Regions from separate parts of the Lactiplantibacillus sp. ME-2 genome, predicted to be linked through region 1. Evidence: a T-box and tRNA genes for the amino acid it is inferred to sense, from the RefSeq annotation. Region 1 holds a T-box; the other holds one or more tRNA genes.
The links. The T-box of region 1 lies ahead of leuS (leucine--tRNA ligase). A T-box ahead of a tRNA ligase gene usually reads a tRNA of that ligase, here a tRNA-Leu.
Positions count from the first base shown of each region.

Region 2: it encodes a tRNA-Leu, which carries the amino acid that the T-box ahead of leuS (leucine--tRNA ligase) is inferred to sense. The anticodon was not compared.

Region 1 is NZ_JAKZEQ010000021.1:1,091-16,605, reverse strand. It holds gene MMY95_RS08935 (ABC transporter ATP-binding protein) at 1-173, opposite strand, end outside; gene MMY95_RS08930 (universal stress protein) at 515-1,021, opposite strand; gene pepV (dipeptidase PepV) at 1,048-2,451, opposite strand; gene MMY95_RS08920 (NAD(P)H-hydrate dehydratase) at 2,578-3,414, shown strand; gene MMY95_RS08915 (16S rRNA pseudouridine(516) synthase) at 3,551-4,291, opposite strand; gene MMY95_RS08910 (polysaccharide biosynthesis protein) at 4,299-5,969, opposite strand; gene leuS (leucine--tRNA ligase) at 6,502-8,928, opposite strand; T-box leader at 9,067-9,277, opposite strand; gene MMY95_RS08900 (phosphatase PAP2 family protein) at 9,391-10,074, shown strand; gene MMY95_RS08895 (class I SAM-dependent methyltransferase) at 10,143-10,670, shown strand; gene MMY95_RS08890 (hypothetical protein) at 10,766-10,963, opposite strand; gene asp1 (accessory Sec system glycosyltransferase Asp1) at 10,993-12,519, opposite strand; gene MMY95_RS08880 (glycosyltransferase) at 12,530-14,038, opposite strand; partial or broken gene MMY95_RS08875 (glycosyl transferase family 1) at 14,065-15,515, opposite strand, start outside.
Region 2 is NZ_JAKZEQ010000032.1:21,484-36,998, reverse strand. It holds gene accA (carboxyltransferase subunit alpha) at 1-747, opposite strand, end outside; gene MMY95_RS11685 (acetyl-CoA carboxylase carboxyltransferase subunit beta) at 740-1,543, opposite strand; gene MMY95_RS11680 (biotin carboxylase N-terminal domain-containing protein) at 1,540-2,862, opposite strand; gene MMY95_RS11675 (biotin/lipoyl-containing protein) at 2,865-3,266, opposite strand; gene MMY95_RS11670 (ketoacyl-ACP synthase III) at 3,277-4,248, opposite strand; gene MMY95_RS11665 (PTS sugar transporter subunit IIB) at 4,412-4,930, opposite strand; gene MMY95_RS11660 (PTS sugar transporter subunit IIA) at 4,927-5,346, opposite strand; gene MMY95_RS11655 (sigma-54-dependent transcriptional regulator) at 5,417-8,266, opposite strand; gene MMY95_RS11650 (DUF956 family protein) at 8,571-8,957, opposite strand; gene MMY95_RS11645 (PTS system mannose/fructose/sorbose family transporter subunit IID) at 9,086-10,018, opposite strand; gene MMY95_RS11640 (PTS mannose/fructose/sorbose transporter subunit IIC) at 10,037-10,843, opposite strand; gene MMY95_RS11635 (mannose/fructose/sorbose PTS transporter subunit IIA) at 10,879-11,853, opposite strand; gene MMY95_RS11630 (C39 family peptidase) at 12,144-12,998, opposite strand; tRNA gene MMY95_RS11625 (tRNA-Leu) at 13,230-13,314, opposite strand; gene thrB (homoserine kinase) at 13,370-14,245, opposite strand; gene MMY95_RS11615 (homoserine dehydrogenase) at 14,254-15,515, opposite strand, start outside.

The DNA of each region.
Region 1 (15,515 bases):
CTAGTAATTGGAATAATACCGGCAATCATCCGCAGCAGCGTACTTTTACCACAACCGGATGGCCCAACAATCACGAATAACTCTCCGTCTTGAATCTCGGCATTTACATCGTTTAAAACTGGCTGTTTCGCCTTATCATACGTCTTTGTGATGTTCTGCAAGGTAATTCCCATATTCATATCCCCTCGACCTTTTATTTGTAATTTATTAGATTACTCTTTAATCATGCCAGACCAACGTATCGGGAATGTTGGCATAATGTAAAAATAACGTATGGGTTATGTATTTTTTTCATAAACAGCGCCCCACCAACAAATTCGGAGTGAATAAAAAATAGTTGTTTCGAGAATTTGTACATTCTCGAAACAACTATTTAGTCTGTGTCCTACCAGTTAATCTGTCATGGATGATAACGGTCCACCTTGAGTCGGTTTTCTCTGTGTCCGATATCGAGCTTGAAAAAGCCGCTCAAATGTTTATCTGGACACACTATCGGATGTCCTAAAAATTTCAATTAAAGCCGACGAGTGGTATGCTTTGGCAGTTTGACTGGCTGTTGATCAGCATCTGTGCGCACCACCAACGTGTCACAGGTAGCATTGCGAATCACATAAGCAGCATTAGAGCCAATTAACACCCGTGCCACGTTGTTAAGACCTGTGGCCCCAACAACGATCAAGTCAGTGCCATAGCGGTCTGGTAAAGTCGTCGCTAACAATAACTTCGAATTACCTGAATGTAAGTGAACCCGCACATCGCTGACACCCGCGGCCATCGCTTGTTGGCGAGCCTTAGCGAGATTCGCTTTAAGACCGGCCGTCAATTCGTTCAATGCCTGCGGTGTCGTTGCGCCAAAACCCATCGGCCCTTGAGTCACACCAATAAATTTCTCAGTATTAATGACCGTCACAATATCCAAAGCGGCATTTTGCTCGACCGCGATCTTAATTGCTTTCGTTAAAGCTAATTGGGACTGAGGACTCGTATCGATGCCGACTAAAATGCGTTTAACCATCGTCATAACCATCACCCTCCATTAAAGGATCACTATTTGTCGGTTGCTAACACGGCAATTGATTCAGCGTAAATCGCCATTGCAGCCATTAATTCGTCAATTGGTTGGAATTCATTGGCTTGGTGCATCGTATCTTCGGTATCTGGGAAGAGTGCCCCAAAGGCAACCCCACGAGCCATCATCCGGCCATAAGTCCCACCACCAACAATTTGTGGTTGTGAGGCCGTGTCACCAGTTTGACGCCGGTAAACGTCCATCAAATCCTTGACGATCGGGTCTTCAGGGTCAACGTAATGTGGCACCATGAAGTCACCCTGCGTGACCGTGGCACCAGCTGGTAACTGTGCTTGGACTTTCGCCGTTAAATCAGCAGGTTCGATTCCCTTCGGATAACGGAAGTTCAACGTTAACGCACCACCCTTTTGATGGTCGAAGCTGAGTAACCCGACATTCATCGTCAAATCACCCATAACGTCATCCTTGTAAGCTAAGCCTAACTGGTTCGCCCGTGAATCATCGTGTAGCTTATTAGCCACGAAGTCTAAGAAAGCAGCGGCATCATCAGCAAAGGCATAGTTAGTCAAGAACGTTGCAAGGTAGGTTCCGGCATTGATCCCGTTACGTGGTTCCATCCCATGGGCGGCCTTTCCAACAACTTCCAGCTTAACGCCTTCAGGAACGACCGTTAATTCACCAGTTACTGGTTGCTGGTCCAGAAACGCTGTGAAGTCGGCCGCCAACTGCTCGTTGTCATCCGTCGCGACCACGGCTTCGGCATCACGCGGCACCATATTTTCACGCAAGCCAGAATCAAAAGAAACAAGGTTAAAGTCGCCATTATCTTCATGACCGAAGTGTAATTGCAGACTCACATTTCCCTTTTCACCATTGATCAACGGGAACATGGCATCTGGAGAGAAGCCCAAGGTTGGCGCTGGTTCAACTTCAAAGTAGCGTTTCATTCCAGTCCAATTACTTTCCTCATCTGTCCCAACGATAAAGCGAATCTTCTTATTGAGCTTCAAGCCAAGTTCTTTGACAATCTTTAAGCCATAGTAGGCCGCCATTCCCGGGCCTTTATCGTCGGAAACGCCGCGGGCATACATCTTGCCATCCTTGATGGTTGGTTCGAAGGGGTCCGTATCCCAGCCGTTACCAGCAGGCATTTCATCCACATGGGCTAAAATTGCCAAGGTTTCATCCCCCTCACCAATTTCAGCATAACCGACCAAGTTATCAATGTTCTTGGTCTTAAAGCCATCGCGTTCCGCAATCGCTAAAAACGTGGTTAACGCTTGCTTAGGACCAGGGCCTAAGGGTGCATCATCCGTCGCCTGGCTATCGTCACGAAAGCTCGGTACGCGGAGCATGGTGGTTAAATCTGCTAAATAATCATCTTGATGCTTAGTTGCTTCATTTTTCCAATCAACTGACATGTTAAATTCCTCCCACATATTGTTACCTCAATTTTATCATAGCTGTCGTCAACTTAATAATCGTAAGTAACCGCTTTTGGAAAATGGTATACTCAAAGTAAATTAACTTAGAAAGCTGGTCATTTTATGCAACCTATTACAACTGAAATTGTTAGCCGAACGATTATCAAACGACCGGCTGATTCTCACAAAGGCAATTACGGCCGAATCATGCTGATTGGGGGTAATCAAAATTTTGGTGGTGCTATCATCATGGCCGCAACGGCCGCAACATATAGTGGTGCCGGTCTGGTGACGGTCGCTACCGACCCGTCTAATTTCACGAGTCTACATGCTCGGCTACCCGAAGCCATGGTCATTGACTATCACCAAACGGACACCTTATTAAACCTGCTGGCAGGAATGGACGTTATCGTCATCGGTCCAGGCCTTGGAACAGATACCGTCGCTGATCAGTTACTGACCGCCGTTCTCGCTGCGACGCACGTCCCACAACGATTGGTCATCGATGGTTCGGCGCTGACCTTGCTTGCACAGCAGGCCCGCCCCTTACCCGCCACGGACATCGTGGTCACGCCACACCAAATGGAATGGCAACGACTTAGCGGTATCGCGATCAAAGATCAAACCCCAACTGCCAATCATGACGCGCAACAACGGTTAGGTGTTACGGCCGTGGTCAAAGCTCATCGCACGACCGTCTACACTGACGAACGAGTCTGGTTCAACCCCGGCGGCACTCCGGCCATGGCGACCGGCGGCATGGGTGACACGTTGGCTGGTATGATTGGTAGCTTCGTAAGTCAATTTCATAATTTCACCGATGCCGTTCTCAGCGCGGTCTACTTGCACAGTGCCATTGCCGATGACCTCGCTGCAACGCGGTACGTCGTCTTGCCGCATCAAATCAGTACCCGCATTCCGACTTACATGCACCGCTTTAGTCAGATTGAACGCCCTTAGCTAGCTGGACCATAATGAACACGAACAAGCCAACGACATTATGCTAAAAAAGCCTCAACTAACCATGCTTGAATTCATAGTTAGTTGGGGCTTAATGATTTAGTTTAAACCAGAGTGGCCGAATTCGTAACACGCACTATTCGCCTACGGGTTGGTTCGCATCCGCCTTCAACGCTGTTAGTTCGTCATCAGTCAGCGCACGATAGTTCCCCGCTAATAAGCCAACGGGTAGCGTTAACGAACCAAACTTGATTCGCCGTAACCCGACGACCCGTTCACCTAACGTTCCGACCATCCGCTTAACTTGGTGATACTTGCCTTCATGGATCATGATTCGAATCGTGGTAAAGTTCTCGATTTCATGGAATTGAACAATCTCAGCCTGAGCCGGTTGCAGTTCAGTCCCGTCCTTTAACGTGATTCCATCATTAAAATTAGCCAATTGAGCTGCAGTGATTTCCCCCGTTACTTCAGCCTCATAGACCTTCGTAACATGGTGGTTCGGCGACAATAGGTCGTGTGATAGGGTTCCATCGTTCGTAATGACCAAGATTCCCTCAGTATCTTTATCGAGACGACCCACTGGAAATAGATCGTCACGAAAATCCGCCGTATTGAACAGGTCCATCACCGTTTTCGCAGCGGAATCCGTCGTTGCCGTGATGACCCCGACTGGCTTATTCATCACATAATAGAAGTATTGTTGGTAACGGACCTGCACGTCATCTAAAAAGACGGTATCACTGCCAGGGTTAATCTGTTGTTTGCCAGAGATTACTGGCTCACCATTGGCAGTGATATGACCATCTTTAATCAGACGACGTACTTGAGTCCGCGTGCCAATTCGCATCGCATGTAAAAATTTATCTACTCGCATAATTCACCTATTTAATCCGTAATTTCCGTCGTAACCCAGCAGCTTTCGTTCCAATCATCAAATCAGCCATCCGTGAACGGAGTGCTAAGTAAACGTAAACCGCACCACCAGCGATAACTGCTAGGGCCACGATCAAGAACGATTGCGTCTTACTGTGCTCATTCAACACAAAGTTCAGCCCATAAACAACTAATCGTGCCGTGACGTATGTTAAAATCGAATAAACTAAAATTCGATTGATTTTTGGTAATAACTTCACGTAACGAATTCCAAAGTTGACTTCCAAATCATACATCGCCATCAGACTCGCAACCATCATCCCAATCGCGGTCGCAACCAGGGGCCCAGCCGTTGATAGGAAATAGATACATGGTAACTGAATCACGATTTTGACCAGTAAGCCGATCAAGTAATAGCGAATAATATCGCGGTTGCGTGATAGGCCTTGCATCAGCGCCGAAATCACCGTAAAAAAGCCTAAAGCAATCGCGGTAAATGCTGAGATCTGCAGAATCAACGTTCCAATTTGATCATAACTATAAAAGAGCGTGTTAAGTGGTTGTGCCACTGCGGCCATCCCCAGCGCTCCGGGAATCATGATAAATAGGAATAAAATAATCGAATCTTCCAATTGTTTACGAATATTACGCATATTATGACTGGCCAATGATTCAGATAAAATCGGCACGACCGTCACGGCAATCGCAGACGCCAATGACACAATGATCATCACCAATTTGTTCGCATTAAATGCAAAGTAAGCATACAACGTATCGATCTGCTTAGTACCCAAATGGTAAACCAGCCGCATCATCGGTTGGAACGTTGCTTGATCCAACAGGTTGAAGACTGTCGTTGCGGTATCGATCACAATAAATGGAATCGCCTGAATAATAATATCGCGGAACAATTGCCAGACTGGAATAACTAGTTTGTTCTCACTCTGAGCAGCTAAGGCATTTAGCTCGGGCCGTTTGCGGAAATAATACCAACCGAGTAATAAGAAGCTGGCAGCCGCCCCGACGAATGCTGCGAATGTCGATTGGGTCACGGCATTCACCCAATCGCCGTGAGCGACGCGCATGATGAAATACGTCGCACCCAACATATAGATGACCCGAAAGACTTGTTCCACGAACTGTGAGATTGCGGACGGCGCCATCTGTTGATACCCTTGGAAGAATCCCCGGGTCAAAGACATCGATGGCAGAATCACCAAGGCAATAGCCAACGCATGCAAGACGGGAATCAGATTGGCATCATAGCCCCCAAAAGCTGTTGAAATCAAGCCAGCACCAAACCATAAAATAATGGCACCAATAATCCCAAAGGCTGACGTCAACAACAAGCCCCGCTTGAACAAGCGCTGTCCAACGGCATATTCATTCATCGCATTATATTCGGAAAGTTGTTTAGAAATTGCGGACGGAATTCCCCCGATCGCAATTAGCAGGAAAAAACTATAAATATTATATCCCTTGGCATAAAGCGCGTTACCTTGCGTATAATCAGCGCCCATCCAGATAACCCACGGGATAATATAAATCGCCCCGAGCACCCGTGAAAAGAGACTCCCAGCCGTCATCCAAGCCGACCCGCGCACCATCTTCTGGTGCGCTTCGGCTTCAGAATTCACGTGTGCATTCTGGGGCTGATTAGCTTTTGATTCCTCAGACATGTTCGTAACCCACTTTCTTAATTCAATCCTAATCATTTTAGATGAAAAACAAACAAGTTGCAATTCAATTCCGGCCTTATGCGTGAGTTTAACCGAACTTTAATGATAAGGTCTTGACAACTGCACCAGCTATTGGCGAACCGTACCGCCGTCCGATACCCTATGGCTGATACAGAAAAAAGACCAATCCGTACGCTTTACCAGCGGCCACGATGCGGTCTCAAATTCGATTACAGCAGAGTGCCGCCATGATCGCCATGATAACCATTTCCGCTGATTAAACCACGTTACTGCTAGTTTTAAGTTAAGCATAGGCGGTTGCACACGCCCTGCCCACCAAAAACACGTGTGATTTGTCTCCCAAACCGAACCAGAACGTCCTCAGAATCTTTATTCACTTAACCAAATCAATCGTAACCGCACTAATTAGTTCTGTGAGTAGTTAAAAAATCGTGATAGCAACCAACAATTGTCAGTCACCATCACGATTAATTTAAGCGATATTCATTTAAGTTGATACTGGTCGTGGTACTTAGTTGGCAACCACGTTAACCAGTTTACCAGGAATGGCGATCACTTTACGAACTGTCTTGCCGGCCGTAAATTCCTGGATTTTTTCATCCGCCAGGGCTAGTTTTTCAAGTTCATCCTTGCCCATATCCTTAGCGACTTCGGCGTGCGAGCGAACCTTACCATTAACTTGAAGCACGATTTGGACCGTGTCTTCTACTAACTTAGATTCGTCATACGTTGGCCAAGTGGCGTAGGTGATCGTGTCATCATGGCCTAATAATGACCATAGTTCTTCCGACAAATGTGGTGCAATCGGTGACAGTAACTTCACAAAGCCTTCGATATAAATGATTGGTAAATCGTCGACCTTGTATGCTTCGTTTACGAAGACCATCATTTGTGAAATCGCAATGTTAAAGCGCATAGCTTCATAGTCTTCCGTGACTTTCTTAACGGTTTCGTTGTAGATTTTCGTCAACTTACCATCATTGATAGTCGTGATTCGGTCGCGAACACGATTGTTTTCATCGATCATTAAGCGCCAAACCCGTTCGATCCACTTATTGGCACCATGTAACCCATCGGTACTCCACGGAATCGAAGCTTCCAATGGTCCCATGAACATTTCGTATAACCGCAACGTATCGGCACCATATTGGTCAACAATATCATCGGGGTTAACCACGTTCCCCCGCGACTTAGACATCTTTTCGTGATTATCACCCAAAATCATCCCTTGGTTAACTAACTTCTGGAATGGTTCCTTGGTTGGCACAACGCCTAAGTCATATAAGAACTTGTGCCAGAAACGTGCGTAAAGCAGATGTAAGACCGCGTGTTCTGCACCGCCCACGTATAAGTCAACGGGTGACCAGTACTTCAACTTGTCATAATCGGCCAAAGCTTCACGGTTGTGCGGATCAACGTAACGCAAGAAGTACCATGAACTCCCGGCCCATTGTGGCATCGTGTTGGTTTCACGCTTCCCCTTACGACCGTTTTCATCGACGACATTTACCCAGTCGTCGATATTCGCTAACGGGCTTTCACCAGTTCCTGATGGTTCCAGGTTCTTAGTTGCTGGTAACCGCAATGGTAGTTCATCTTCAGGAACCAGCGTCGTTTCGCCGTCTTCCCAGTGAATAACTGGAATCGGTTCGCCCCAGTACCGTTGCCGTGAGAAGATCCAATCACGTAACCGATAGTTGACCTTCTTTTCACCGGCATGGTGTTCACCTAACCAGTCAATCATCTTATCAATAGCTGGTTGCTTAGCTAAACCGTCAACAAAACCTGATTTGATGTGTTCCCCGTCGCCAGTGTAAGCTTGTTGGTCATAATCATTATCACCCGCAATGACAGGTTTGATTGGCAAATCAAATTTTTGTGCAAATTCAAAGTCCCGATCATCATGAGCAGGCACTGCCATGATGGCCCCAGTTCCATATGAAGCCAGAACGTAATCGGCAATCCAGATTGGCAGTTTTTCACCATTAACCGGGTTGATGCCGTAGCTACCAGTGAAGACCCCGGTCTTGTCCTTATTCAAATCAGTCCGTTCAAGGTCTGACTTGCTGGCGATTTTAGCTTTGTATGCTTTGATAGCGTCCGCTTGTTCGGGTGTCGTCAATTGTTCAACTAAGTCGTGTTCAGGTGCCAAGACCATGTAACTTGCGCCAAACAGCGTGTCTGGCCGCGTTGAGAACACTTCAATCTCGGTATCGTCAGGTTGACCAGCAACCTTGAAACGAATGGATGCGCCAACTGAGCGGCCAATCCAGTTACGTTGTTGCTCTTTGATGTTTTCTGGCCAATCAATATCGTCCAGGTCATCAATCAACCGGTCCGCATAGGCCGTGATTTTGAGGCTCCATTGCTTCATTGGCACCCGGTAAACATCATAGCCACCGCGTTCCGTCTTACCATCAACCACTTCTTCGTTAGAAACAACCGTTCCACCCATCATATCAGGAGCCCAGTTGACCAACGTTTCAGATTCGTAAGCCAAGCCCTTCTTATAGAGCTGTTCAAAGATCCACTGCGTCCACTTGTAGTAACTTGGATCAGTCGTATTCACTTCACGGTCCCAGTCATATGAAAAACCTAATGACCGAATCTGACGTTTGAAGTTTTTGATGTTCTTGGCCGTAAAGTCCTTCGGGTTATGCCCCGTCTTGAGCGCATATTGTTCAGCGGGTAAACCGAATGCGTCCCAACCCATTGGATGTAAGACATTGTACCCTTGCATCCGCTTGAACCGTGACATAATATCCGTGGCCGTATACCCTTCAGGATGTCCAACGTGTAATCCTTGACCAGATGGGTATGGGAACATGTCTAAGGCGTAATACTTCTTCTTATCCGTCGTATCTAATGTTTTGAAGGTTTTGTTTTCCTTCCAATAATGTTGCCATTTGCGTTCAATGACTTTATGGTTGTATGCCATAGTAGTGCCCCTTTCTTGCTGCCTTGTATGTAAAAGCTAGCATTGCGACTTTCCAACTGACTATTCAAGATGGCATTTTCATGCTTCAACTCAGTAAAAGCGGTTAAAAAACAAAAAAATCCTATAAGCCAATTAAGCTTATAGGACGAAAACGGGTTCCGCGGTACCACCTATGATTCCACGTTACCGTGGCCTCTTGGGAATCTTAACGCGAAACCACGTCCGTACCTACAATCTTGTTCAGCCGGAAGACTCGAAGGTGAGTTCATGATTGGTGAATCCCCGTTTGCAACTACCACGGAGTTTCTGCAAAACACCAGCCACTACTATTCCTTCTCAGAGTCGTAAAGTTATTGTTTTCATAGTAGCAAACCAGCACGTTTTTTTCAAGGGTCCAAGCCCCGCTGGCGATAAATTTTATCATCGGCATTAATCGGACCCCTGATAAAAAATGCTATAATAATGGCAATAATTTATTTATCGGAGGAATCAGTATTGAAGCAACGATCCTGGCAACGTTCGGACAGTTTGATTCTACTTATATTTATAGGATGGTTAGGCTGGACGGCCGCGGTATGGCAACGGGCGCCTTGGTTAACACACTTTGACACCACGTTTGCTAATTTTTGGCATCATAGTCCCCAGTGGTTTCAACACGCGATGGTCACGTATACGCAGCTTGGCAATCCCCACACCATCACCATAATCACGTTAATTATCGGCCTGGCACTCTGGCTGGGCCATAACCCACGCGGCGCAGTCTTCTTTTGGGTCACCACCTGGCTGATTACCGGCTACGGTAATTATCTCATCAAACAGGTCATCATGCGGCCACGGCCAACCGCTTGGCGACTTGTCCAAATTGGGGGGTATAGTTACCCCAGCGGGCACTCGACAACAACGACCGTCCTTATCGGTAGTCTGCTCGTGTTGGCATTTGACTACTGGCACCGCAATGCCTTGACTGGCTGGCTCACTGCCCTCGGCATAACGGCCATCTTGTTAATGATGATCAGCCGGGTCATCGTGGGCGTCCACTATCCCAGCGATACAATCGGTGGCCTTTTACTTGGAAGTGTTTTACTATATATAAGTGCGCGTTTTAGTATGCGTTATCGGCACGGACCGCTTCGATTGCGGCCCTAATTCATGAATTCAACAAGGGGGTAACACTCATTCAACTCAGTTCGGCATTAGCTTATAGCCACGCGCTAATGAACCAAGTCGTCAATCCCGGTGACCACGTGATTGACGCGACGGTTGGCAACGGCCATGATACCGTCTACCTCGCCAATCTGGTCGGGACTACTGGTCACGTCGACGGGTTCGACATTCAATCAGCGGCCATTGAAGCGACGACAACTGCCTTAGATAAAGCAGCGCTCACCCATCAAGTCACTCTGTGGCAAACGGGCCATGAACACATCGCAGATAAGATTGCCGCTGATCAACCTATCAAGTGTGCCGTCTTTAACCTGGGCTATTTACCAGGTGGCGATAAACAAATCATTACGAAACCAACGACAACGTTAACGGCCATAAAAGCCATTCAGGAACGCCTCGTCACCAACGGACTCATTATCCTGCTAGTCTATGCTGGTCATCCCGGTGGTGCGACAGAAGCACAAGCCGTTTTGGATTACGTAACGAATTTAGACCAGCATCAATTCCAAGTCCTACAATATCAGTTTATTAATCAAGTCCATGTGCCGCCATATTTGTTGGCCATTCAGAAACGTTAATTTAACGATAAATTAGCCGAAAAGACCTGTCAGACGATTAGCTTCGTCTGACAGGTCTTTTCAATTAGATACTTAACTTAAAAACCAATGGTACCTTACTTCTCCCACGGATACTTACCGTTCTCATCCTTAGGGGTATTACGCATGATCCGCTTAGTTCCCTCGTCCATCTCGTTACGCCGCTTCTTACGATTATGGTGACGAACAATTAGGACAAGACCACCGATGCCACAGTACACGATCATTCGGGTAAACATCTTAACGGTCCCATAAATGGTCATAATCATTAACATTTTGCGCCCTCCCTTGCCGTCAAATCTACTTAAGCCGTGACCTTAGCAGGCTTAAAGTAATCTAACAATGCTTGCCACTGCTTGAAAACGGCTTCTTCTGAATAACGCTTGGCATTTTCATAGGCCTGAGCACTGTATTGTGCCAGCTGCCCTTGATTCTTCAACAATTCTAAAATCGTTTTGGTCAATTGTTGCACATCGCCGTCTGTCGTTAGGATTCCACTCTTATGATCCTGAATAATATCACTCGGGCCGTACTTCACGTCATTGGCAACCATTGGTAACCCATGGGCTTGAGCTTCTAACAACATCAATGAGAATCCTTCAGCTCGACTTGGCAAAAGTCCTAATTGGGCCCGGTTGTAAACGGCATTGACATCCGTGGTATACCCCTTGAACAATACCACATCTTCCAAGTGCGCTGCAGCAACTTGTGCATGTAGTTGCTTTTCAATATCCCCGTTCGCATAACCCCATAATTCCAACTTGGCATCAGGAAACTGCTTGTGAACTTCAACAAAGGCTTCGATTGAATGATTCTGTTGCTTTTCAGGTGCCAGCCGCGCAACTTGCACGACGAGGTCTTTTTGTCGTTGGTCAAACTTCACCGGCGCGGCTTTTAACGTAGCATTATCAACATAGCCAACCGGAATAGTGAACGCTGGAATATCCTTACCAAAGCGGGCTTCCACGTCCTTAGTTTGTTCCGGTGTCGCAGAAATGACCGCGTTCCAAGCCGCCCAATTATTCAGCGCATTAGCATAATTATTGTTCAAGGTAGAATGCATAATATCCTTAGCATCACTCACATGGTTATTATGTAGATGCAAGACTTTCTTAGCTGGTGTGGTCATATTGAATAAGCCCCAGGCACATTCAACGGTCCGATCACAAATGAAGACATTTTGTTCATCATTCAACTGGTTAAGTTCATCATAGAAGTAACGGGTCAGTTCATTCATCCCATTAAAAGTATGGCTCTGCTCGTTGTAGTTCAAGACGCGCCACGTGATTCGCTCCTGACCAGCGTGATTTAACAAGTGTAACTTCTCCACGTGAATCAATCCATCCGGGCCAAAGTACGCTTCTTGGGCAATCTTACCGTCCCAATCAAATAATTGTTCAAGACACTTAAAACCCCGTGTATCCCACCAACTCATCTTGAGCGTACGACCATTAACGTCAAAGTATTGCACATTGCTAACGGCTTCCGTACCGGCCCGAAGGTAAATAATCATGATTAACTTACCACGTTCCATGACTTGAATCTGATTATCCTTCCGGGTTTTGATAGCATCGGCTGGCACTTCAAAGTCGGCCAAATCAAACCTTTGACGCTTGACCGACTGACTACCACAAAAGAAGTCAAAAAGATTAACAAAATCAGCATCGGCAATGTTGGCCCCTTCAAGCACATCGTGCAAGTTCATTGCGAATACGCGGGTCACGATTTTAGCAGCCACATGGTGCTTCTTGAATAAAGTCAGTCGGTTGATTTCCGCCTGTTCGATTCCTGATTTTGAAAATTGCATGTTATCGTTTAAGAAATAATACATATGCGCCCTCCTACTTAATACCCAGTAATTGTTGCCAACGGTGCCAAACTTTTAAGTCAGTTTGTGACGTATGAAGCTTCTTAAAGGCGGCTTCGCTGAATGCCGTCAACTTCTTCGTATCCGTCATTAATTCGATGACCCGGTCACGCAGCGCCAATTGATTGCCAGGATCAACGATGAAACCGTCATGACCGTCATCAATCCAATCTTTAGGCCCATAATTAAAGCGATAACTAATCACTGGAATTCCGTGACTCATGGCTTCCGGCATACTCATTGGACCACCATCAACAATATCGGTATTGAGCAACAGCTGATAATCATCATAACGTGTTTCTAAATCAGGATGATAATCTAATAAATGCACATTATTCGTCAATTTTAATTCTTCAACCAGCTTATTCAGCGTCTTAAGATACTCTGGATCGCCGTAGCCGTAAAAGTCACACTGAATTTCTTTGACCTGTTGCTTAACTAACGCAATGGTCCGAATTAACTGATCCAGTTGCCGATCTGGCGCCAGCCGCCCAACGTATAGCAATTGCTTGGGGCGGGCCGTGATTGGCCGTAGTTTACTCTGCGCCAACGGACTCGTAGTTACAGTTGGTAACACTGTCACCTTAGCTTTAGGGAACCGCGTCCGCAGATGCTGAGCCTGACTTTCAGTAGCTGTAATGAAACCATCAAAGTGTTGCAGATTATCGAAGGCCGGTGTTAAGAACCCGTCCAACGGGGAATGAATTGGGTCATTAATATCCTTCGCCTGATAAATTGGAACCGTCACATACTTGTGAGAATCATCCTGAAGTTCCAACAACGGCTTCACACTGGTACCTGGGCGATCACTAATAAAGGTCGTCGTTTGCTTGTCCAAATGACTGAGTTCGGCCAAGAAGAAACGAAATAAATGGTTCGCGTCCTGGAAGAAGCGCTCTGCTTGATCACGATAATTCTTTAAAATCAAACGTGACGCTAGCGGATTACCGTTAGTGTCAGGTACATAGTACTGCTCAATAACGGTCTCGCCTTGTAGATTATAAAACCGTTCCAAAACCAGTTTACCGTTCTGACCAAAATATTGTGTACTGGACTTGAAGCCTCGCCAATCCCACAGGTCAGTTGAAGATAAGTTACCTTGATTGTCGAAGAATTCTTGGTAAAAGACGCGCCCAATCGTTCCAGGAATAAAGCCGACGTTGCTAACGTGTTCATCACCATTAAAAATTTTGCTAAAGTTGGCACCCACTTCTACCGCATATTCAACTGGCAGATGCATGTCATCAGTATGCAGAACTTTAGTTGGCACATCCGTGGTTTGTTGAAAGTAATCAAACATATTCAGCACTTGCTGGTTTGCTAACTGAAAAGTTCCCATGGTCTGATGTAGCAAACGGTCATACATCTTAGTCACAATCTGGGCTGGCGCTTTATAGTGGTTAAATAATTTCACCCGGTTGATTGCCGCGTGCTCAACACTCGAATTCTTGCCTAAAATATATTCATTAATGAAGTAAAACATACAGTCACCCTTTCTGTTACCTAGTATTATGCTTGTCGATATGTGTAGTTATAATAGTTGATCAACCCAGATAAGAAGTGTTCACAATCGTCAATCCGTGTCCGGAAATTGTCATGACGTGCATAGAACCCACCAATGAACTTCTGTGGATTATAGAGATACATTGCAATCTCAGGTAGAAAACACCCAGTAGTAATCTCATACAACGCACGATACCGCAATACCTGCCGTAAACGAACCAAGTCATAAGGTGCTATCAAGTCTTCATTACCTGAACGTTTAATCATATCGGTCATTTTGACGGCCGCATCAACTAACTCAAGTAATGTTGGATACGTGGTATCACGCTCTTCAATGAATTTTAGATGACTGAATACATTTTTCAAACCCAGTTTCATATAATCACGATTGTCTGGGAATACCAGTAATGCTTCATTGATTGCATAAGAAATCCAGTGATCATGGTATTTACCGTAGTCATTAGCCACCATGTAATCCAAGATTTGCTTCACCAGATCCATCACATTCTTATCATGTGTTAACTCATATAGTCGGGAAAGCGCAAATGCGACTTCTCCTTCATAATAGATAATTCGATAAGCTGCTTTGACCGTTAAATCTGGATTTAGGACATGAATTAACTTACCAGACGGTTCTTGGAAGAAATGGACGCCTTTAAAAGCTTTCATTAAAACTGGCATGAAAGTATCATCCTTGGTAACGTCTTGATATTTACTCAATGCAAGTATTAATAAGGCCTGTCCACCCAACTTTAGCTCGCCATTATCATCGACGAAGATTGCGCCCTCTTTTTCAATCGTGGCATTTTTTAAGCCCCACTGAATCGCTAACTTAACTTTTGCACAATCTTCAGTGCGCTTTGTGAATGGAATGGCTTCCAGCAAGGCATATAAGGACGAAAAATGCCGCACAACATTGTAATTGCTAAGAACTCTTTGACGAGCCGGAAAATAACCGTAGACAAATTTTCCATTGTCTTTTAACTGATTAATTAGGAAAGTTTCACCATGTTCAATAGCTGATTGCAGCTCGCTCTGCTCGTCAGTCACCACCCGAACGCCCTTACCACAATCCTCTTGCTCAGATAGATTCCAGATTTTCTGCCCGTCAGTAAATACACCAGCGGTTGTAAAGACCCAAACATTTTCTGTCTTTCGAATATCGACTGGTAGCGCTCCTTCACGCTTGTCAAGATACGGCTCTACTCGATCATAGTCGACCCAAGAACCCGAACGATTCTTACCAATTCGATGCGCTTTGCTAGGACGGAAAAATGCTTGTCCATTACTTTCCATCTCCAATAAGGCTGTCTTGAAATCTGCATCAAAACTAATACCGTATCGCCAATAGTTCATCCGAAAAGTAGCTGCCAATCGCTTTTCAAAAGTTTCTCTTGGTAACTTCTGTGTTGATTGAACTGCTTCTAATCGAACCCAACTCGCTTGAGGGGTTTTGG
Region 2 (15,515 bases), on a different contig from region 1:
GTGTTGAAACTTTGTTTCGCGCTGTTCAATTAGATCCGGTGTCGGCAATGCTTCTAGTGCGGTAAGTTGGGTCTCAATCGCCTGGTTGATCGCAGCAACTAATGTCTGATCCTGATGGTCAATAACCAGGTCAACTAAGCCGCGCGACTGCAAAGCGCTAGCTGTCATTGGTAATAAATCGATGGCGTCACTGCTAGTTTGTTGCCCATGTAAAATCGCTGTAACTGCCTCGGGAGAAGCAACGTTGAAAAGTGCATCATCTAGCATGATAATGCGGTTGGCGTTGGCAAAGGCTAACGCCCCACCGCTATGGCCCTCACCGAGAAATACAACAACGTTCGGTACGGTCAGCTGACCAGTCACCGCAATCAAGTCCGCAATGGCCTGACTCTGACCATAGCGTTCCGATTGGGGACTCGCATCAGCACCTGGCATATTGATTAAGCTAACGACCGGCCACCCAAATTTAGCCGCATGGGTTACGACTCTTAACGCCGTGCGATAGCCTGGAACAGTTAATGCCCCCCCGTTTTTTCGACGCCGGCTCGCAATATCAACACCCCGGTCAACGCCCAGAACAGCTAATTGGCGACCAGTAGCAGTGCGCCCAAAGCCCGCCGTCAAAGCCGCATCCTGACCTAATAAACGGTCTCCCCGTTGTTGCGTCATTGTCGGCAATAACGCTTGAATGATAGTCGGCGCACTGATCCGATCAGCCGCCCGTAATCGCTGTAATCGTTTATCCATGGGCTGACCTCCCAATCCCATAATTCGCTAATGCTTGTCCTAGCGTTGACCGCAATTGAGGTCGTTCAACAACTGCATCCACCATGCCATTTTTAAACAGCTGATCCGCCGTTTGAAAATCCGCCGGCAGCTTGACAGGCAAAGTTTGTTGAATGACCCGGGCTCCGGCAAAGCCAATCTTAGCACCCGCTTCTGCGATAATCAGGTCACCCTTAAACGCAAAACTCGCCGATACGCCCCCCATAGTGGGATCTGTCAGCACTGTGATCAAGGGTAACGGCGTTGCTGCTAACCGTGCTAATTCTGCCAGAATCAAATTCATTCCGACCAAGGCATAAACACCTTCTTGCATCCGAGCACCACCTGAGGCGGTCACAATGATCAGTGGTAGCCGTTGGGCCTGCGCCTGTTCACTAGCGTGCAATAAGCGACGTGTGACCGCCGTGTTTAACGTCCCCATCATAAAATGACTATCCATCACTGCTAAGATACAGGGTTGTTGCTCAATCAGGGCCGTTCCACAGACAACAGCCTCGTTTAACCCGGTCTGGCGTTGAGCCCGCCGCAGTTTGTTCGTATAGTCCGGGAATCCCAGCTGATTGACAGGCCGCTCAGTCATCGTCAACGGCTGAAACGCCCCTTCATCGACGAGTTGTTCTAATCGTTGCGCCGTCGTCAATCGTTGCCAATAGTGACAATAAGGACATTGCTGATAAGTGCCCCATTGGCGTTGGTGGACGTGCCGACCGCACTTAGGGCAGGCTTGCCAGGTCCCAGAAGCTGGATAATGACTCATTTCGACGCCTCCCAACGTGCTAGACTGTGAATCGTGTACTGATCATGAATGTAGGCGGGCCGGGCCACCGTTTGCTGTAGAAAAGTTAAGTTCGTCGTGGGTCCCGTCAATGTTACTTGCGCTAAGGCCCGTTGTAAGTTGCGCACGGCTTGCTGACGGTTCGCACCGGTGACCATCAACTTGGCAATCAAACCATCATACATGGTTACTAGCCGATCGCCCTGATGATAATCCGTATCCACTCGTACATCGGCTGGCCAGCTCAGCGTTTCAATCCGCGTCTGCTTAACCGGTAAGGTCGCGGTCAACCGAGCTTCGATCGCCGTACACTTGGGCTGCAAGCCAACATGTTCTGGAAAATCAACCGGGACGCCAGCCGCCTGTTTGATTTGTTCAGCCACAATATCAATTCCGGTGGTTAATTCTGTCACCCCGTGTTCAACCTGTAAACGCGTATTCATTTCCATGAAATAGAACTGACCATCCGCAAATAAGTATTCAATTGTGCCCAAACTTTGATAATGTGTACCCGCTAATAACTGCCGGGACAAATCGTATAAGGTCCGGCGTTGTGTCTCAGTCAAAATACTTGCCGGACTTTCTTCGAGAACCTTTTGCTTGTGCAATTGGAGGCTACAGTCACGATCACCAAGAATGAATAATTTCGTCCCCGTGCCGAGGACTTGAACTTCAATGTGGCGAGCAGTTGTCAGAAATTGCTCTAAATACATCGCATCATTCAAAAAGGACGCAGCAGCTTCTTGACGCGCAGCCCGCAATTGTTGATGGAGTTCATGAACGTTGGTAAGCACTCGAATACCCTTGCCACCGCCACCATAACTGGCTTTCAAAACTAGTGGAAAACCGATCTTGGCGGCCGCGTGTTTAATATCCGGCCATGCTAAGCCCTGTAATGATTGACCTGCTAGTACCGGAACGGCTTGTTGCCGTGCAAAATCCTTAGCACGGGCCTTATCACCCATCAACTTAATTTGCTCAGTCTGCGGGCCAATCCAGGCAATGCCACATTCCGCACACATGGCGGCAAAATCCGCATTTTCAGCTAAAAAACCATATCCCGGGTGAATCGCATCGGCGTGCGTATTAATTGCAGCCATTAGAATCGCTTCGGCATTTAAATACGATCCACTGGCAGCTGCAGGTCCGATACAGACCACTTCATCCGCTAATTGTGTGTAACCCGCATGCCGATCAGCAGTTGAGCAAACGGCGACCGTCTGAATATTCAATTGTTGACAGGCTTTGATAATCCGTACGGCAATTTCACCGCGATTCGCGATTAACAGCTTGCGAAACATAGCTACCGATCCTTTCGCATTGTAAATAACGGTTGTTCGTACTCAACAGTGGCGTCGTCAGCAACTAGTACTGCTGTTAACGTCCCATCGGTCGGACTAACTAATGGATTGAATAATTTCATACTCTCAATCTGGCCTAGTTCTTGACCAGCTGTCAGTGACTGACCAACCTTTAAATCTGGTGCCAAGTGGACCACCCCGACCATCGGACTCGGCAGTGTAACGACTTCATCTTCAGTCTCCGCAACTGTGCTGGCAGGCGTAGCGGCTACGGGAGTTACCGTTTCTGAAGCTAACGCTGGTTTTGTCACTTCAATCTCCAAGTCGCCGGCTTTAACACGAATTTGCTGATAACCCTGTCGCGCGTATTTCTCAACTAATCGATCTAAATCTTTTAATTCCATCTGCACACCCCTACTTCTTGATCAAGACTGAGCCATATGCTAGCCCGCCACCAAATGCTGTTAACAGCACTGGCCCAGTTAAGGTATCAAAAACATTGGCTAAGGCCATTGCCACCCCAGCTGAGGACGTATTACCATAATGATCAACATTATGTGGAAACTTCGTCATTGGTAACGCCAAGTTAGCCGCAATTTTTTCAATGATCCGTAAATTAGCTTGATGACAGATCACGTATTGTAAATCACTGGGTGTCAGTTGCGCACTCGCAATTAACCCACGCATCTGTTCTGGAACAACCGTCGTGGCAAATTGAAAAACATCCCGTCCAACTTGGTAAAACGCATCCGTTTGCGGGTAGTTCGTTGCGGCAACTTCAGTAATCGGCCGTACTCGTCCAGAGTGAATGACCGTAGCGTTTCCTTGCGATTCTAATTTCTCAGCGATCAAGCTGTTTTCATCTGGATTGTCAGTAGCTTGTAATAACGCGCCACCAGCACCGTCCCCAAAGAAGACGGCTGCCGTCCGGTCTTGAAAGTCCATCATCTTGGAATTAACTTCCGCACTGATCACCATCACATTTTGGTATTGCCCACTGCGAATAAACTTGTCAGCCGTTGCTAGGCCAAACGTGAACCCAGCACACGCTGCACTCAGGTCGAACGCAAACGCATTATCAGCGCCAATATTAGCTTGCACTAAACAAGCCGTCGCAGGTGTTAAGGCATCGGGCGTAATTGTCGTAACTAGGATCAAATCAATGGCACTGGCAGCTAAACCACTTTTTTGTAGTAACTGATGGGCGACCTGGGTGGCTAAATCCGAGGTGTTTTCATCATTCATCGCGTAGTGTCGGGTTTTAATCCCAGTATGCGCCTGAATCCATTCGTCGCTAGTGTCCATAATGGCTGCTAATTCGTCATTATCAACAACGCGTCCCGGAACATATTGTCCCATGGCGGTTAATTTTGTATAAGTTGGCATTTTTAAACCCCCGCTACTTTCCGTTTCGATTAGTTTAATTTTATCAATAAAAGCCTATCCGTCAAAGTTTACGGCTGTATTTTTGGTAAATCCTTAGAAACCTAGCCAAAATGAAAGAACAGTGGTGCCCATAACCGACACACCACTGTCCATCATAACTTTGTTAATACTTATCTGGCGCCATAAAGCCATTTTTAGCTAATAGCGTCATCACATCAACCCGTTTATCCGTCGGGACTTTCTGCGCAAACACCTTTAATCCCGCTGCTTGTAACGCATATAATGCCCGTGCTTCGGCTTGACCGATTGCAATAGCATTGGTGACCATCACCATGCCCGCTGAAAAAGCTAGACTACCAATATCAATGCCCGTTTTGCTAAAATCAAGTCCCCCCGCTACTAAGCGCGCCATGTTCTGGGGCGTATCAGTTAGGATTAGTGGCTTTACTTCATCAAATAGCGAGTCTTGATAAATCTCGATCATTTTGTCAACTGTAATCACATTAGCTTTCACACCAGGGGGCGCGGCTTGCACAATTAGAATCTTGCGAAGTGCATCCTGGGCAACTTCGTCTGAGACGACCAAAATACGGTTAGGACTGACCGTCTTGGTCCACACCGTGGCAACTTGCCCGTGGAGTAGCCGACTATCAATGCGTGCTAAACGAATATCCATCGTCATAGCGGCTCATCTTCCCCATCGTCCTGTAACAACTTGAGATGCTTAATCCCAATCTTTCCAGTCTCTTCAAGGTGGGCAATCACCTCATCAATTGGCTTATCACGAACAGTGTAAGCCTCAATCAGCATTGGCAGATTCAGACCGGTAATCAGACCCATGCGCTCTGTATGTTCGGCAACGATCCGACTAGCGGCGTTAAATGGCGAACCGCCCCATAGGTCAACCAAGAATAAAACTTGATCATCCGCGTCAAACCGGGCAACCGCAGCAGCTAATTTATCAGCTAATTCATTAGGTTCTTCGTCTAGTTGAAAGGTAACCGTTTGGACCTTATCTTGCTTGCCAAAGATCATGTAGGATGAATCGACAACGCCCTGCGCAAAACTCCCATGACTGACAACGACAAATGCTAACATCTACTTTCCCTCCTCAGTCGGTTAAATCTACTCAATAAGATACATGCAAAAAGCATGCCAAGTTAGTGTATCAACTCATCGCGACCTTTGCCTGATGAGTCTCCAATAATTGCACAATATAATAATTTTCAGCATCTGAGAAGGTTAACTGTAGTTGATCTGTCAATTGCTGATTGGCCTGTTGCACAAGTGGGTACCACTTCGATGCCATAATGTCTGGCATCTCTTCGGTGGGTGCCGAAATTTCATCTTTGATGGCCGTTCGTTCTAGCGCACCCGCTAAGTGCATAATCAAATCAATGCGAAAAGCATTCGTCATTACACCATCCAAGTGCGTCGCAATCACTTCGCTATACTCCCATAAAATTCCCGTTAACTTCTTAGGATTTAAAAACGTGAAGTAATCGCCTAAGTACCGTTCGCAGAGTTCCGGTGTCAACTGCTGACTTTCTTCCGCCATGGTCTGTGGCGAATCGATACCCGTCGCTAACTGGTCAATAAACTTTTCGCCACCACCTTGTAGCAATTCTTCCAATGAAATAAAAGGGACGTCTAATTCGGGTTTTGTAATCCCAGTTGCCGCAATGATTTGATAATTTTGACTGATTTGTTGTATCCGTGTCTTCATTTCGACCACTGAGATTGGGAATACCGTAATACCTTCGATAAAGTTTTGAGCTAATAAACTGTCTAAAATTGACTTGATACGTTCAGCCGTCCCAACGCCGGTCGCACAAATTGCAATAATCGCCCGTTGTGCCGTCTTATCCGTCGCTAAGGCGGGCTTGACTGTTGCGCGCTGACTATCCGTTGGTAGGTTCCGTGAAATTCGCGAATAACCTTTGAAACCAACGAGCTCCTGATACATAGAATCCAGATCACTATCGACCAGTCTAGCCTTCCGAACGGCTTCCAAAACAACCGGCGTGGTCACCATGTCAATCGTTCGCGTCGCAATTCCTGTCTCCTGCTGAATTCGTTCCCCGAAGGTCGTTAACGACCCCATATCGACTAGTAACAAAATTCCTTTCCCAGAATCAAGCTTTTCTACTCGTCGCTTGACATGATCATAGGCGACACTCGGGTCCATATCGAGAGGCATGTCGAAAGCCTGAACATCATAATCATCTAACAATTGTCCGACGACCTGTGCCATGGAAGACGCGGTACTCATCCCGTGCGCTGCCACCAACACGCCAACTTTGCCGTTAAGCTGCATCGATTTTAACGAGATGAGCAAAATGGCCAGATAATAAACTTCGGACTTGGGAATCGGTAAATGATACCGTTCCTCTAATCCTTGCTTGAGCGCCTCCGCTGCTTTGATTTCAGCCGGATATTCACGCACCATCGCTAACATATCCGAACTCATTTGACGCATGGGCTTGCCTGCCTGGATGCGTTTGATAAAGGAACTGACATGCAAGCTCACAGCGTAAATAAAGTTATCCTTGAAGTTATAACCCAGCATATCTTGAACCGTCATCTGTGCCGTCTTGGTAAAATCAATAACGTCCTGATCAACGATCTCGGCTAACTTGTTTTCTGGTGAAACTTCTAACTGATTTTGTTTATAAAATGATTTCAAATGCACATTGATATCGGTCGTGATGAAACGATTGATGTGTTCTTTATCAAGGCCTTCTCGTCGGAGTAACGCTGCTTTATCACCAATAATCTCATATAAATTATATGGTAATTCATAATTATCGTTCTTATTACGAAGCGGTTTTGGACCATCATTTGGCTTCACGATGAGAACCGGGTCCAACAACTCAGAGATGGCCCCCAGTTCGTGACGGTTAGAGGCTACTGTCATGAGACCGCTACGGATATTCTGTGGCAAATCATCCATCGTGATTGTGATTTCACTGTCATTTTCGATGCTATTGACAAAACCCTGGGCACACACCAGCTGAATGTTCGACTTCAACTGACCGACGTTCCCAAATGTGACTGAGCCAAGTAAGGCCTGCACCACGTCCTCCGTTAACCGAATCTGTTTATTGATTCGATTAGCTTCCAATGACAATAATGCCTTCAGTAATTCTAAACGTTCCTTGGCTGAGCGATGATTGAACGCTGGTAGCTGAATCGTAATCGGAATTCGCCGAACAAAGGTCTGCAGTAGGGTACTTTCTGGGTCCTCGGTCGTTGCACAGACTAAGCGGACATTGGCATGGTGACTCTTCGCCGTCTCACCGAGTCGTGAATAAGTCCCGTGATCCATGAAATAAAAAATCATTTCCTGACCTTCTGGTGGTAGACGGTGCACTTCATCTAGGAACAACATGCCCCCATCCGCTTCTTGGATCAAACCGTCCTTATCTTCATTAGCACCTGTAAAAGACCCCTTAACATAACCAAACAAATGCGACATCAATAATTCCGGATTATGCGCATAATCGGCACAATTGAATGTAATCAGGCCTTGCGGGTTCGTTAAGACTTGTTGGGTTTCCGCAAAACGATACATGGCGTTTGCAAAGTAAGTTTTACCAGAACCAGTCGGGCCAATGATTAATGTATTCAATCCCCGCGGTGGGTAAAGAATGGCCGCTTTCGCCTGTTCCACTTGATTAGCAAGGCTCTCATGCGAACCAATCATGCTGGCAAATATATCATTTACAACCGGTTTAGGCACAGACGTCGCGACGGGCGCTGTCGGTATTCGCTCTGTCGTCGCCCCATTCGCTACGCCACTAGTTGTTGTGGCCGTTGTGGCTGTCGTATTCACCGGAACATAGTGCACAGGCCGCCCTGTCAGCTTGTGCAGCTGGCCTTCTCGTACCAGTGCATTTAATTCCTTGCTGACGTTTGAACGCGCTATCATTAAAGCGGTCGCTACCATTTCCGTCGTCAGTCCGTGTCGATCGCTATGTTGACGGACGTATTCACAAATCTTGGATTTTCTGGTCAACTTCGCCACTCCTTTTCACCACTATCAAATAGCTGATCCGTTTTGATACACTATAACACACTATATTCTACCATAGTTCCCGAATCAGTTACTTTTTAAGACTTGTCAGTACAACTATTTCTGTTTCATGGTATTGAAATTCCATTTATGACGCACCTTAACGTGCTCGGATACTGCTTTTGATGCGTTAAAAAAGCTTAAGTATCAACCCGCGCTAACCCCACCCGTTGATACTTAAGCTTCTTAAACTAACTATTAAATAATCACCAATCCGTCGGCAAAGAACCCTCGACAGCATTGGTCATTATTTCAAATACTTATCTTTTTTACCTTTACCCTTGAATATTCTCCCAAGGACTTGGAAAAATGTCAGTGATTTTACAATTCGATCAGGCTCAATATATTGCCGAACGGCTCGTAGCACCTTCTTAGGGTCCTTAGCTGAGAAAGTAATCATACCGTTCCGTTTCGTTTGAAAAGAGAACCGCGGAATCCAACGGCCACCAAACATTACGGATACGACCACATATTTCACTTCAGTCCAAGGGATTTGAATAAAGTTACGAACATTGCGATCATCATAAAATTCAAAGCCGTTATCACCGACCATGATTTTACCGTAATCGGTCAACCCCATATGTGAATTGCCGTTCGTAACTAAATCAACCTTAGTATTGATTGATTGCACCATATTAATCCCTCCTCGTATCCATCCTCATACCGATTATACGGCGAGTTTGTCAGTTATGCAAAGTACGCTTGTAAATAAAAAGGATGAGCTCCCACGAGTCCATCCTTTAAATATGACATAAGCAAGTATTACATCCAACCAATAACGTGCAACAGAACCCCCAATACGAAGAGGCCAAGAATAATAATGATTGGTGAAACTTTCTTCTTTAATAACCACATGCAGAGGAAGGTTAACAGCAACGCCATCAAACCAGGAATCAATTGATCCAAGTTATCTTGTAAGGTGGTTACCTTGTATTTGTCAAGTGAACGACCAGCAGCTTGCTGTGTTAAGGCTTCCTTAACACCAGAAGCACCCTTGGGCAGTTTATCCCAGTCAATGTACGAACCAGCTTGTTGCTTAATGGTCGAAACTTTAACTGGACTGAAGTCCACCTTAACCCACCGTTCAATTAACGCCGCTAAGATAAACATCCCTAACATGGAAGCACCACGGGTAATATCTTGCAAAATACCACCAGATAAGTCATCAGTAATCTTAGAACCGGCTTTGTAACCGAATTCTTGGGTATACCACATGAAGCCCATCCGAATTGCATTCCAAACAACGAAGTATAAGATTGGTCCAACAATGCTACCAGAAATAGCCAATGATGCAGCTAAGGCACCAACGATAGGCTTAACCGTGTACCAGAACACTGGGTCCCCAACACCGGCTAAAGGTCCCATCATACCAACTTTAACCCCTTGAATCGTAACGTCATCAATAGGTGCCCCATTGGCACGTTCTTCTTCAAGCGCTAAGGTAACACCAATAACTGGTGAAGCCACGTATGGATGAGTGTTGAAGAATTCTAGATGCCGCTTCAAAGCAGCAGCACGGTCTTCTTTAGTTGTATATAATTTCTTGATTGCTGGAATTAAAGAATAAGCCCAACCACCGTTTTGCATACGTTCGTAGTTCCATGAACCTTGGAGGAACGTTGAACGCCACCAAACATGCAGACGATCACTTTTACTTAATGTAACTTTTTTAGTAATATTTGTAGTTTCAGACATCTCAGTTTGCCTCCTTCTCTAATACTTGTCGATAATGTCGCCAACCGGATCACCCGTGTTGGAGCCACCACCATTGCCAGAGTTACCTTGCTTTGAAAGTGCCAAGTACATTAAGGCTAAGGAAATACCAATTGCACCTAAACCAATCAAAGTAATTTCACTGATTGCAGCTAAAACAAAACCTAAAGCGAAGAATGGCCAAACTTCACGAGAAGCCATCATGTTGATAACCATTGCATAACCAACGGCAACAACCATACCACCACCGATTGATAAACCATCAGTTAACCAGCTAGGCATAGCGTTTAACATTGCCTTCACTGGCGTAGCACCAACGGCCAAAATCAAAGCGGCTGGAATCGCAATACGAAGTCCTTGCATGCAGATCGCAACCCATTGCCAGAAGTCAATTTTACTAAAACTACCTTCTTCAGCGGCACGGTCCATGATGTGGACAATCCCAGTTGCTAACGTACGAGCGATGATCGTTAAGAGTAACCCAGCAACGGCTAAAGGAACGGCAATCGCAATAGCTGAAGTAACTCCGGCACGGCCTTGACCACCTAAAACTAAAATAATTGCAGATGCAATTGATGCTAACGCAGCATCAGGTGCAACGGCGGCACCAATGTTGGCCCAACCTAAGGCAATCATTTGTAAACTCCCACCTAAGATAATACATGGGACTAATTGTCCGGTTACTAATCCGATTAGGGTACATGCAACAACTGGTTGATGGAAGTGGAATTCATCCAAAATACCTTCCATACCAGCTAAAAATGATACAAGTACGACTAAAATCACTTGAATTACGTTCAAATTCATGATTTAATCCTCCATCTTTTCTGATATTCTTGGAACTACTTTTGTTCCTTCAACATATTTTCAGCTTTGTTCAAAATGTTATCCATATTTTCTTTACCATCACTTGGAACCTTCCGAACATCAAATTCGATGCCGTCTTTTTCAAGTTTACGGTAAGTGTCGATATCATCTTGATCAAATGCCAAAACCTTGTTTGGTTGAACTTTACCAGCCGAATGAGCCATCGAACCAATGTTCAATGTCTTAATTGGCACACCACCCTCGATTGCACGTAATGCATCTTGTGGTGTTTCGAATAAGACCAACGCCTTTTGACCACCAAAGTGCTTGTCGTCTTTAGCAATCTTAATCATTTGAGCAATTGGAATAACGTGCGCTTTGACACCAGATGGCGCTGCTTGCTTGATCATGTTAGTCCGCAGCTCGTCTTTAGCAACGTTATCAGACGCAACAATGATCCGAGTTGGGTTAACTGTCTTACTCCAAGCAGTAGCAACTTGTCCATGCAAGAGTCGCGAGTCAATCCGTGCTAACCCATATTCCAACTTCCCTGGCCGGCCAGCGTTATTGTTGGTCGTTGCAGCGGCAGCAGCCTTTTCTTCCTTAGGTGCTAATGCTTCAGGACGAACCTTTACCCCATCCTTAGCAGTTTCAATGATATGCGTGGCAATTTCGTGTGCCGAATCCATTGAAAGTCGTGAAGCATACGCTTCAATTAACATTGGCAAGTTCAAACCGGCAACGATTGCCCATTTGTCCTTGTGTGCTTCAAACAAGCCGTTAACTTGATTGAATGGTGTACCGCCCCAAAGGTCGACTAAGAATAAGACTTGCTCTTGATCGTCGAATGAAGCAATGGCTTTTTCTAACTTAGCCTTGATGTCGTCAGGGCCTTCGCTAGGCATCAACGTAACGGCTTGAACGTTTTCTTGTTCGCCGAAAATCATTGATCCAGATTGATAGATGCCTTTAGCGAATTCGCCGTGACTAGCAATGATAATGCTTACCATCTTTGTACCTCCTATTTTTTCGTTACAGTCATATAAAACGAATAAATAATATCTAAATTGCCTGTAACTATTTATGTTTTTGATACTGTAAGCGCAATCTTTTTCGCACTCACTTATATATATGCAAATTCCGTGCCAAAATACACTAAAGCTAAAAGCCCTTATTTCAGGCTAGAAGTTGATACACTAGTGTGATACAGTATTAAAAACGATTATTTTGTGTGTCAAATAGCGTATTTTTAATATAAAATTATGAAACAGTAACTAATGTTAACTATGGTATCAATTTCTTAATAGCTCAGTGCCCGACGACCATTTAATTGCCACATCGTCTCAAATGCTTGGTTATCCATCTGTCCGGATTGACCACGCCAAGGATCATTGTACCTAATAGTTGCCGTTGTATATCCAGTGAGCGTCACTGTATGACTCGCAAAACCATCGAGTCCCTGAACCCAAGCGACTACCGGATGACGTTTAGTGAGCTGTGCTTTAAGTCGTTGCAGGCCCACCCCGCTGAGATCTACAGCGGACGGCAGATAGTGGCGGATTGTTGGTAACAAGCCTTGGGGGTAGATGTAGAGACCAATACCGTAAGCCGAAGCAGGATCACCAACAAAACCAGTGTTAGGATTCGAACTGCGCGGCACGTGGCTGGCAAACTGTTCCTTATTAATATTAACACCGGCATACTGCAGCATCATGGTAGTCGCTGTCATCTCACACCCCGTTGGCAACTCCGGTAGCTGGTCAATCAGTGGTACCCGCAGTTGAACCGACGCCGTACTGGCGGGTTTTAGCTGATTAGCAGCTATCCAGCCGCTCTGCTGATGACCATTATGCACGTAGTAGAAGCGCTGGTAATGCCCGTTGCGATAAATATCAGCTTGCTCAGTACGCGTCCACTGTGTATGCTGGTGATACTTTAAATGTAAATTAACACGCAATTGGGCACGCTGATGACGCACGACGGTTAAATGGTAACCGACACCGTTCTGACTATTCGTCTGATAGACCCGCGTCTGCACCACCTGAATCCCTGTAATCGGATAAGTCGTTACGGCCGCTTGTGCGGGGTAAACCACGCCACTAACAAGCACTCCGCCCACCAAGATACGCCACCACCATCTACTCATTCTAATCAATGCCTGGTCCTCGCCTTCTCTTAATATCGTAATCAGTAGATTAACCGTTTTCATTATAATGCTGGTAATCATGAGATTAAACAATAAGGTACGGCAAATTTGGTGAACATAGTTGAAGTAGTTGGCAAAAAAGCAAGCCTGAAATAACGTGACCAGTCCAATTTACCGCAACAAAAAAAGAATCGATCCTTCAAGGCTTAACCTATCGAAATCGATTCTTATATTCGTTAGTGCGGCCAAGAAGATTCGAACTTCCACCGGGTTAACCCCGACAAGATCCTTAATCTTGCGCGTCTGCCAATTCCGCCATGGCCGCATCACAACTCACAAAAAATATCATAACAAAATTTTGCGAGTCTGACAAGCTTATTTTAAGATTTTTGTACTTTTACACCAGTTGCATCCATTGGCAATAGGAATAATTGGCCGGTGAGTGTTGCATCTCGGCTCAATTGCGCCTGCAACGTAGCGAGTTGCCCGTAATCACCCAAAGTAATCACTGTCGGCCCAGCACCACTCAAATAAGTCCCCGTTAATCCCAGAGCGTGGGCATGGTCTCTAACCGTTTGTAGTGCCGGCACTAACTTAGCCCGATACTGTTCATGGAACTGGTCCTGTTCTAGCAGCGGTAACGCCACGTCCCAATTTTGAGTTGCTAGAGCAGCCACTAACGTATTCGCCACACTACTACCAGTAACGGCTTGGTGGTACGCCAATTCAGTTGGCAAGGCTTGGCGACTGGCGGTCGTCAATAGCGGTTCGTTAGGCACGTAGACACTTGCAAAAAGCATCGGTAACTGTAACTTCACCGCACGGACGCGTTCATCAGTGTTCGTCGCCACAACCAAGCCTCCTAATAGGGCTGGTGCAACGTTATCTGGATGACCCTCCAGTTGAGTGGCAACTTCCAGTAGCTCAGCAGAAGAGTGCGTTGCGCCGGTCAATTCATTTGCCAGCACTAAGCCGGCTACGATGGCCGTCGAGCTACTACCCAATCCGCGCGCTAACGGGATTTTTGAAGCCATCTGTAAATGCTGTGGTTGTAAATCTGGTACCAAATGCAACGCCGTTTTAATAATTAAGTTGCGTTCATCCGTCGGCACATCCGCCCCAAAGGGATGGTCAATCTGCCAATGATCACTAGGTTGCAACACTTGTAGCGTTAGTTGCATGTCCAGCGCCAGACCGATTGAATCAAAACCGGGACCAAGATTAGCGGAAGTCGCCGGAACCGAAATCGTTAACATGTCCTCACCTACGCATTCTTTAAAACTTTATAACTCGCTAATAGTTGCATATTCTCTTGTTCACCGATTTCACGAGTGATATCTGCTAACTGTTGATCATTCATGGCATGGGTAATGATCACAACACGAGCGTTGCCGTCACCTAATTGATTTTGAATGATTCGACTAAATGAAACTTCTGCGCGGGTCATAATCGCCGTCAATTTCATCATCATCCCCGGCACATCACGCATCTTCAAGGCAATAAAGTGAGGATACACAACATCTTCAGGCGTTGCTAAGACTGTCTCCTGGCGATAAGAGTTAAACGTGTTACCAGTCGTATTCAACGCAATATTTTTCGCAACCGTTGTAATATCACTCAGCACACTGTTGGCGGTCGGGAGTTCTCCAGCGCCAGGACCGTAAAACATCGTGTTCCCCACAGCCGTTCCCGTTACCATTACAGCATTATTTTCATTTTGTACCGTGGCAAGTGGATGCTGATCAGAAACAAGCACAGGCCCGACTGAGACCGCAATGCGATCGTCAATTTCTTCCGCAATCCCGAGTAATTTAATTGTATACCCAAGCTGGTGAGCTTCCGCAATATCCTCTGGGCTGATTTTCGTAATTCCCTGAACTTGAACGTGGTCGAGGGAAAGACTCATCCCAAAGGCAAACTGCGTTAAAATAATCATCTTGAACGCCGCATCAAGGCCTTCGACATCATTAGTGGGATCACTTTCGGCAAACCCCAAGTCTTGTGCTGAGCTCAAGGCTTGATCATACGACCAATGCTTAGTCAGCATCTGCGTCATGATGTAATTAGTGGTCCCGTTGACGATTCCCATGACCCGTTGAATCCGGTCAGCGGCGAAACTATTATCAATCGTCCGTAAAATTGGAATCCCACCAGCAACACTAGCTTCATAGAATAAGTCGCGATGATTTTCACGAGCAATCTGAACCAACTCCCGGCCATATTGCGCAATCAAGTCCTTATTGGCCGTCACCACGTGTTTGCCAGCTTGCAAGGCTTGCGTAATATATTCCTTCGCCGGATGAATTGAACCCATCACTTCGACCATAATTTGAATGGACGGATCATCAAGCAGGGTCGCGATTTGGTCGGTCATCTGAACGTCCCCCAAATCAACTTGTTCATGCTTTTTCAAGTTGTGGACAACTACGCAGGCTAGTTCCAACTTACGACCGGTAATTTCTGAAATCTTTTCCTGATGCGCTTGAAGCATTTTTACAACGCCGGTCCCGACTGTGCCTAGTCCGA